DNA from 2 places in the Stenotrophomonas sp. 01N47 genome. Region 2 is predicted to be linked to the other one. Evidence: riboswitches for the same ligand, from Rfam matches in the RefSeq annotation. Region 2 holds a riboswitch; the other holds the start of a gene.

Region 1 (4,583 bases), on a different contig from region 2:
CCTGGCCTACCCCGGCTGGCGGCTTCCATTCCCAGCCCTCGCTGCTGTCCGCACAGTCGGCATCGGGGGCCAGCAGCACCACGCGGTCGCCCGGCCGTGCATGCGTGGCCCAGCGCGAGGCCGGTCCGGTCTGGCCATGCAGCACGAAGTCGACGTCGACCTCGCACTCGCCGGCACGCAGCTGGCGGAGGGTAAAGGTGCGCATCGGCGGCCGCGCCTCATCGGGCAGTGCCCGGTAACGGGCATACCAGTCTTCGCCGCCGGGCACGTCCGGCGCGTCCTGGCCGGGCAAGGGGAAAAACACCTTGATACGCTGGTCCGGGCCTTCGGTCTTCATGCGCGCCACGTCGGCGCCGGTGAACACCATGCGGTCCAGGGAAGGAGAAATAACGCGGCGCTCCTTCAGCGCCACCTCGAACAGGCGGTAGGTCTGCTGCGCAGCCATGCGGGTACCTCATGCGACGACATCGGAATGGCTGGCTGCCGTGCACCCACGAACCGGCTCGCTGGAAACCCCAGCCTACTCCCTGCCCGCAGCGCCACAACGGATCCGCGCGTGATGACGCGCCCTACCCCTGCGCGACGCTCAATGCGCCGTGCCGGCTGCCTCTGATGCGCGCTCGCGCTGGTGCTCCCAGTACCAGAACACGAAGCCAGCCGCGAAGAAGCCCGCCTGTCCCAGTGCCAGGTGCAGCGGGTTGTTGTGCAGCAGCGGCGAAACCACGCCAGCCACCACGGTGCTGATCATCAGCTGCACGAACGCCTGCAGCGACGACGCCAGGCCGCGCTGCAGCGGATACATGTCCAGCACCGCCAGCGCCAGGATCGGGAAGATCAGCGCCATGCCCATGCCGCCAAGGAAGATCGGCATCACCGCCCACGGCAGCGCGAACTGCGGCGCCAGGGTGACGTAGCCGATGTTCAGCACGGCAGAGACCGCACACAGGGTGAATCCGAGCGCGACCTGCCGGGTCGGTGTGCTGTGCCCGGCCATGCGCCCGGACAGGAACGAACCGGTGGTCATGCCGCCGATGGTGGGAATGAACAACCACGCAAAGCCACCTTCACCCAGATGCAGGTGCTGCATCACGATGGCCGGCGCCGAGGAGATGTACAGGAAGATGCCGCCGAACCCGATGCTGCCGGCCAGGGCCAGGCGCAGGAACCGCGGATTGAAGCCGATGCGCACGTAATCGCGCAGCAACGTGCGTGGCGACAGGGCGATCCGCGCCTCCACCGGATGGGTTTCCGGCAGGAAGCGCGCGGTGGCCGCCAGCAGCACCAGCGCGAATACCACCAGGAACCAGAAGATCAGCGGCCAGCCGGCACCGCTGAGCAGGATCCAGCCACCGATGATCGGCGCGATGGCCGGGGCGATACCAAACAGCATCGACACCTGGCTCATCAGCCGCTGCGCGTCGTGGCCGTGGTACAGATCGCGGATCACCGCGCGGCCGACGATCATGCCCACGCCGGCCGACAGGCCCTGCAGTGCGCGGAACGCCAGCAGCGTGGTCAGGTCGGTAGACAACGCACAGCCCACCGAGGCGCCGACGAAGATCACCAGGCCGCCGAGGATCACCCGCTTGCGCCCCCACGCATCGGACAGCGGGCCATGGGCCAGGCTCATCAGGCCGTAGAACAGCAGGTAGACGCTGATGGTCTGCTGCACCGCCACCTCGTCCACCGCCAGGCGCTGGGCCAGCTGCGGAAACGCAGGAAAGATGGTGTCGATCGAGAACGGACCGAACATGGCCAGGCCAGCGAGCAACAGGGCCATGCGGCGGGTGGAAGGAGCAACGGCGGCGGTCATCGGGCAAGCGTCCGGCAGGGCCATGCATGACACGCACGGCGGGCGCCGATCCCCTGCAGCAGGGACGGCGCCAGATGAATACGAGAATCCCACCATCATAGGTGGGGAATGCGCGCGATGCCATGCACGGATGCACAGAACGCACGCCCGGGCCATCGGCCATTCAGCCCCGTGAGGCCCGCCCGGGCCACCGTCAGGCGCCGGCAACGAGCTATAATCGGCGGGCAACACGGTGGGAGAAGCAGGTCACCGCTGCCGAAGGCGCAACGCCCGTAATCGCTCAGGCCCGATACCACCCGTAACAGAACTCTGGAGAGACCGGTTCGATCCGGCGCCGAAGGGGCACGAAGCTGCGGTTTTCCGCGCTTTTAAACTCTCAGGCAAAAGGACAGAGGGGCGCCCGCAGACCGCCGACCGGCGGCTTGTGCCCGTGCGTGTGCCCTTTCCTGACGGATCCTTCGCCATGTCCCAGAACACCCCTTCCCTGCGTGAGCTCGAGCACCATTCGGCGTTCGTCGAGCGCCACATCGGCCCCAACGATGCCGAGATCGCGCAGATGCTCGGCGTCATCGGCCACGCATCGCTGGATGCGATGACCGATGCCATCGTGCCGGCCAAGATCAAGTCGCCGGCACCGCTGGCGCTGCCGGAGTCGATCACCGAAGTGCAGGCGCTGGCGAAGATCCGCGCGATCGCCGACAAGAACACCGTGCTGCGGAGCTTCATCGGCCAGGGCTACTACGGTACCCACACGCCGAACGTGATCCTGCGCAACATCCTGGAAAACCCGGCCTGGTACACCGCCTACACCCCGTACCAGGCGGAAATCTCGCAGGGCCGCATGGAAGCGCTGATCAACTTCCAGACCCTGTGCGCAGACCTGACCGGCATGGAAATCGCCAACGCCTCGCTGCTGGACGAAGCCACGGCCGCCGCTGAAGCGATGACCCTGGCCAAGCGCTCGGCCAAGTCGAAGTCGGACACCTTCTTCGTGCACGACGCCGTGCACCCGCAGACGCTGGAACTGCTGCGCACCCGCGCCGAGCCCATGGGCATCGTGCTGCGCGTGGGCACCCCGGCCGAAGCGCTGGAAGCGGAAGCCTTCGGCCTGCTGCTGCAGTACCCGGACACCTTCGGCCAGGTGGGCGACTACAAGGCACTGGTCGATGCCGTGCACGCGCGCGGCGGCCTGGTGGCCGTGGCCACCGACCTGCTGGCACTGACCCTGCTGGCGGCCCCGGGCGAATGGGGTGCGGACATCGTGGTCGGCAACAGCCAGCGTTTCGGCGTGCCGTTCGGCTTCGGTGGCCCGCATGCTGCGTTCATGGCCTGCCGTGACGCCTACAAGCGTTCGATGCCGGGCCGCTTGATCGGCGTCTCGATCGACGCACAGGGCAACCCGGCCTACCGCCTGACCCTGCAGACCCGCGAACAGCACATCCGCCGCGAGAAGGCCACCTCCAACATCTGCACCGCACAGGTGCTGCTGGCGGTGATGGCCTCGATGTATGCGGTCTACCACGGTCCGGAAGGCCTGACCCGCATCGCCCGCCGCACCCATCGCCTGGCCGCCATCCTGGCCAGCGCGCTGCGCACTGCCGGTGTGCAGGTCGGTGCCGACTTCTTCGACACGCTGCACGTCACCGGTGTCGACGCCGGCGCGATCCATGCCAAGGCCCGTGCCGCCGGCTACAACCTGCGTGCGATCGACAGCAGTTCGGTCGGCGTCAGCCTGGACGAGACCGCCACCCGCGCCGACATCGTCGCCGTAGGCGCGCTGTTCGGTGCCACCGTTGATGTGGACGCGCTTGATGCCAGCACCGCCGATGCGCTGCCGGCCGGCCTGCTGCGCCAGTCCGCGTTCCTGACCCACCCGGTGTTCAACACCCACCACAGCGAGCACGAACTGCTGCGCTACCTGCGTTCGCTGGCCGACAAGGACCTGGCGATGGACCGCACGATGATCCCGCTGGGCTCGTGCACCATGAAGCTCAACGCCACCGCCGAAATGATTCCGGTGACCTGGCCGGAGTTCTCGCAGATCCACCCGCTGGTGCCGGCCGAGCAGGCGCTGGGCTACAAGGAACTGATCGATTCGCTGGAAGCGATGCTGGTCGAGTGCACCGGCTACGACGCCGTCAGCCTGCAGCCGAACTCCGGTGCGCAGGGCGAATACGCCGGCCTGCTGGCGATCCGCGCCTACCACCGCTCGCGTGGCGAAGATCACCGTGACATCTGCCTTATCCCGGATTCGGCGCATGGCACCAACCCGGCCTCGGCGCAGATGTGCGGCATGAAGGTCGTGGTCACCAAGACCGATGCCAACGGCAACGTCGACGTCGAAGACATCCGCCTCAACGCCGAGAAGTACAGCGACCGCCTGGCCGCGATCATGATGACCTACCCGTCCACGCACGGCGTGTTCGAGGAAGAGGTGGTGGAGATCTGCGAGATCATCCACAAGCATGGCGGCCAGGTGTACACCGACGGGGCCAACATGAACGCCCTGGTCGGCGTGGCCAAGCCGGGCAAGTGGGGTTCGGACGTTTCGCACCTGAACCTGCACAAGACCTTCTGCATCCCGCACGGCGGCGGCGGCCCGGGCGTTGGCCCGTGTGCGGTCAAGTCGCACCTTGCCCCGTTCCTGCCGGGCAAGCTGGGTGACAACGGTCCGGTCGGCATGGTCAGCGCCGCCAGCTTCGGCAGCGCCTCGATCCTGCCGATCAGCTGGATGTACATCGCGATGATGGGCACCGAGGGCCTGCGCAAG
Region 2 (4,583 bases):
TGCACCGCATCGAGCAGGGCGGGAAGCTCCGGCTCGGGCACGGTGAACAGCACGCTGATCGGCGCCGTCTGCGCCAGCGTGACCAGGCCTTCGGTATCGCTGGCGTGCACCAGGTTGCCTACGTCCAGCCGGCGCAGGCCGACACGGCCGCTGACCGGGGCGATGATGCGCGTGTACTGCAACTGCAGGCGTGCTTCGTCCACCGATGCCTGGTCGCTGAGGCGGCGCCCCTGCAGCTGCCGCACCTTGCTCTGCTGGTCGCTCAGTTCCTGTGCCGACACGTAGTTCTGTCGCTGCAGTTCGCGGTAGCGCTGCAGCTGGCGCTCGGCATTCTCCAGCTCGGCCATGTTCTGCTGCTGCGTACCCTGTGCGTGCGCAAGCTTCACTTGGTAGGGGCGGGGATCGATCTGTGCCAGCAGGTCGCCGGCGTTGACCTGCTGACCTTCCTGGAAATGCAGGCGCATCAGTTCGCCGTCCACGCGGCTGCGCACCACCACGCTGTGCAGCGGAGTGACCGTACCGACCGCCTTCATCCGCAGCACCAGCGGCTCGGCGCTGGCAAGGGCGATGCGTACCGGCACCGTCTTGCCGCTGCCGGCTTCGCCACTGCCCGCCTCGGCCCGCGGCCACAGCCACCACGCCAGGCCAGCGACAAGGGCAAGACCGGCAACGACCAGCAACAGGCGGGCACGACGTGAGCGGGAATTTTCGGCGACAGACATGGGCATCCTGCGCCCTGCGCGCACGCAGGGTCATGCGGGCCCGTCGGCACCACGAAGGGCCACGGGCAGCGGGGGAGGGGGATTGTCTGGCGGGGCCGCGGACGCGGCGTGGCTGGATGCCGTCGCGCGTGCGACGGGGCGCTAATGGTAGCGGTTTACGGGGGCCGTCGCCGCGTGACCTTGGTCATGCGACCCAACCAGAAATGCCGGCTGCCGGCTGGCAACCTGCTGGAATCTGCAGGCGTGCGCAGTGCTGCCGGCCAGCGGCCGGCACCACCGTCAAACGATCAATGCACTTCGTCGTGGTACACGAACTTGGGCATTTCCCAGCGGTAGTGGATGGCCAGCAGACGCACAGCGAAACCACCACCCAGGCAGCACAGGATCGCCGTAGCATCGGCCACGCCCCAGTGCAGCAACAGCAGATACACCGCACCGGTCAGCAGCGAGATGATGGCGTACAGCTCTTTCTGGAAGATCAACGGCACCTCGTTGCAGAGGATGTCGCGCAGCACGCCGCCGAAGGCGCCGGTGAGCATGCCGGCGATCAGCACGATCGGCAGTGCATGGCCGGCCTCGCGCGCGATCGAGCAGCCGATCAGGGTGAAGGCGATCAGGCCCAGGCCATCGAGCACCAGGAAGGTGCGGCGGAAGTGGTGCATCCAGCGCGCCACCCAGGTGGCGATCAGTGCGGCGCACACAGTGAAACCGAGGTACTCCGGGTGTTTCACCCAGCCCAGCGGATAGTGGCCAAGCAGGATGTCGCGCAGCGAGCCGCCGCCGAGGGCGGTGACACAGGCGATCATGACCACGCCGAACAGGTCCATGCGGCGGCGGCCGGCAGACAGGGCGCCGGTCATGGCTTCGGCGGAAATGGCGATCAGGTAGATGATGGACAGCAGCATGGGACAGGCTCCGGGCGCGGTGGGGCCGGCCATGCGCACATACCGCCACTGCCTGCGCAATGACGGGATGACGATGACCGGTGCCGCTCCCGCTGTCCTTTTGCCTGAGAGTTCAGCGGCGTGAGCCGCGTGCCCCTTCGGCGGATCGTCCCGGGCGTGCCCGGTGACCTCTCTCCAGCTCGGCGAGTCGAATGCATGGTTGGTGGGATTCCAGCCCACCGGCCTGAGCGATCATGGGAGCCTGCGCCTTCGGCGGGCGCCAGCGCGGCGCCTCTCTCCTGCATTCGGTCGCCAGTATATCCGCTGCAGTGCAGCACGGCATAATCCGGCCATGGATTCGCCCTCCCGCCCGTGGTTCCTGTACCTGCTCGAATGCCGAGACGGCAGCTATTACGCCGGCATCAGCACCGACGTGCAGGCCCGTTTTGCTGCCCATCAGGCCGGCAAGGGGGCCCGCTACACCCGGTCGCGGCCACCACTGCGGGTCCTGGCGGTGCGCGAGTACCCGGACCGGGCAGCGGCCTCACGTGCCGAATGGGAGCTCAAGCGGCAGCCGCGCGAACGCAAACTGGCGTGGCTGTTGCAGTAGATCCACGCCATGCGTGGATGGGGCGCATCCGGCCATGCCATGATCGCCCAGCCCTCAGCGCTGGAGACCCGGATGTCCACCGTTGCCCTGTTGTTCGCACTTTCCGCAGCAGCAAGCCCTGCCGCCGACGCCGCCACGATCGCAGCCATCGAAGCCACCTGCCATGACTACGTGGATGGCCAGCTGGAGGCCGACCCGCAGCGCGTCGCCCGTTCCCTGCATCCGGACCTGGCCAAACGTGCGGTGCTCGGTGATACACCGGACGAACGCCTGGGCCTGCGCCGGATGTCGAAGGAAGAGCTGGTTGCGTTGACGAAGCAGGGCGCGTTGAAGACCCCGAAAGATCAATGGGATCGCCGCTGCACGGTGCTGGACGTGACCGGCAACGCCGCATCGGTGCGGCTGGAAACCCCGTGGTTCGTCGACTACTTCCACATGGGCCGCTTCGAGCAGCGCTGGGTCATCGTCAACGCGCTGTGGTACCCGAAGCCGAAGTAGAGCCACGCCATGCGTGGCTGCGCTCCATGCAGCCTGCATAGAAATTCATCCACGCATGGCGTGGATCAACTGTGTCGGTCGAGAGGTCACCCACGGCAGTACCTACCGCTTCGGTCGCCGGTCTTCGCGGTCGTCGCCGAAGATGATCCGCGCGCTGCGCTGGTAGCTCCAGTACGCCACCGCCCAGTTCAACAGCACCACGACGCGGTTGCGGAACCCGATCAGGAAGAACACGTGCGCGGCCAGCCAGAACCACCAGGCCAGCACGCCGGACAGCTGCAGCTTGCCCAGGTGCACGATCGCGGCCATGCGGCCGATGGTGGCCAGGTTGCCGAAGTCGGCGTACTTGAACGGCCCGGGTGCTGCCTTGCCATGCAGGCGCGCGCGAATCACGTCCGCCACGTACTTGCCCATCTGCTTGGCGGCAGGCGCAACGCCCGGTACCGGCTTGCCGTTGGCCTGGTTCAGTGCGGCCAGATCGCCGGCCACGAACAGTTCCGGGTGACCAGGCAGGGTCAGGTCGGGCTGCACCTGCACGCGACCGGCGCGGTCCAGCGGCACGTCCAGCGTGCGCGCCAGCGGTGAGGCGGCCACGCCGGCGGCCCAGACCACGGTGCGCGCGGGCACGAACTGGTCGCCCAGCTTGAAGCCCTGTCCATCGATGTGGCTCACCGGCGTCCCGGTCATCACTTCCACGCCCAGCTTTTCCAGCTGCCGGCGTGCCTTCAGCGAAAGCACTTCGGGGAAGGTGGACAGCACGCGCGGACCGGCCTCGACCAGCCGCACCTTGGCGCTGGCCGGATCGATGTGGCGGAATTCATTGCGCAGCGTATGCCGGGCGATTTCCGCGAGGGTGCCGGCCAGCTCGACCCCGGTCGGTCCCCCCCCCACCACGGCAAAGCTCAGCCATGCCGCCTTCTTTTCCGGGTCCGGTTCGGCTTCGGCGCGTTCGAACGCCAGCAGCAGTTTGCGGCGCAGGGCGATGGCATCGTCCAGGGTCTTCAGGCCGGGCGCATCGTCCGCCCATTCGTCGTGGCCGAAGTAGGCGTGGGTGGCGCCTGTGGCCAGCAGCAGGCTGTCGTAGTCCAGCGTGCTGCCATCGGCCATGCGCACCTGGCGGGCCTGCTTGTCGATGGCCACCACTTCGCCCAGCCGCACCTCCACGTTGCGCTGGTGGCCGAGGATGTGGCGCAGCGGTGCGGCGATATCCGGAGCGGACAGCCCAGCGGTGGCCACCTGGTAAAGCAGCGGCTGGAACAGGTGGTGGTTGCGACGGTCGACCAGGGTGATGCGTATGCGTTCGCGGGCCAGCGCACGGGTGGCCCACAGGCCGGCGAAACCGCCGCCGACAACGACCAGGTGGGGGACGCGATCACGACTCATCGACTCACTCCAGGGGGGCATGGGGGAAGTGCCTGGCATCTTCGCACGGCCGCTCCTTGTCACGTCAGCGTGCATCGGGATCGGCGATACTCGGGTTCAGGCAACTGCCCGTGAGGAGTCCATGAGCGAACCGGAAAAGCGCATCGCCCTGTTGATCGACGCCGACAATGCACCGGCCTCGAAGATCGACGAAGTCCTGGCCGAGGTCGCGCGCTACGGTGTGGCCAACGTCCGCCGTGCCTACGGCAACTGGAAGAGCCCACGACTGAAGGGCTGGGAGGCGGTGCTGCACGAGTACGCGATCCGCCCGATCCAGCAGTTCGCCTACAGCAAGGGCAAGAACGCGTCGGACATGGCGATGGTGATCGACGCGATGGATCTGCTGTACGCGCGCAACCTCGATGGTTTCGCGATCGTGTCCAGCGATGCCGACTTCACCCCGATGGTGATGCGCCTGCTGACCGATGGCGTGAAGGTGTATGGCTT

The links. A riboswitch is a leader RNA that binds a small molecule or an ion and turns the genes downstream of it on or off. The one in region 2 is predicted to bind glycine.
Region 1: another riboswitch for glycine. It lies ahead of gcvP (aminomethyl-transferring glycine dehydrogenase); the one in region 2 lies ahead of AC1DKR_RS13875 (trimeric intracellular cation channel family protein).

Annotation. Positions count from the first base shown of each region.
Region 1 covers NZ_JBFTQU010000004.1:80,547-85,129, reverse strand. Annotated here, with positions in the region: gene AC1DKR_RS08515 (siderophore-interacting protein) at 1-445, opposite strand, end outside; gene AC1DKR_RS08510 (multidrug effflux MFS transporter) at 587-1,813, opposite strand; glycine riboswitch at 2,113-2,215, shown strand; gene gcvP (aminomethyl-transferring glycine dehydrogenase) at 2,277-4,583, shown strand, end outside.
Region 2 covers NZ_JBFTQU010000006.1:71,342-75,924, reverse strand. Annotated here, with positions in the region: gene AC1DKR_RS13880 (MdtA/MuxA family multidrug efflux RND transporter periplasmic adaptor subunit) at 1-722, opposite strand, end outside; gene AC1DKR_RS13875 (trimeric intracellular cation channel family protein) at 1,010-1,627, opposite strand; glycine riboswitch at 1,712-1,815, opposite strand; glycine riboswitch at 1,829-1,918, opposite strand; gene AC1DKR_RS13870 (GIY-YIG nuclease family protein) at 1,959-2,216, shown strand; gene AC1DKR_RS13865 (nuclear transport factor 2 family protein) at 2,289-2,714, shown strand; gene AC1DKR_RS13860 (NAD(P)/FAD-dependent oxidoreductase) at 2,817-4,097, opposite strand; gene AC1DKR_RS13855 (NYN domain-containing protein) at 4,219-4,583, shown strand, end outside.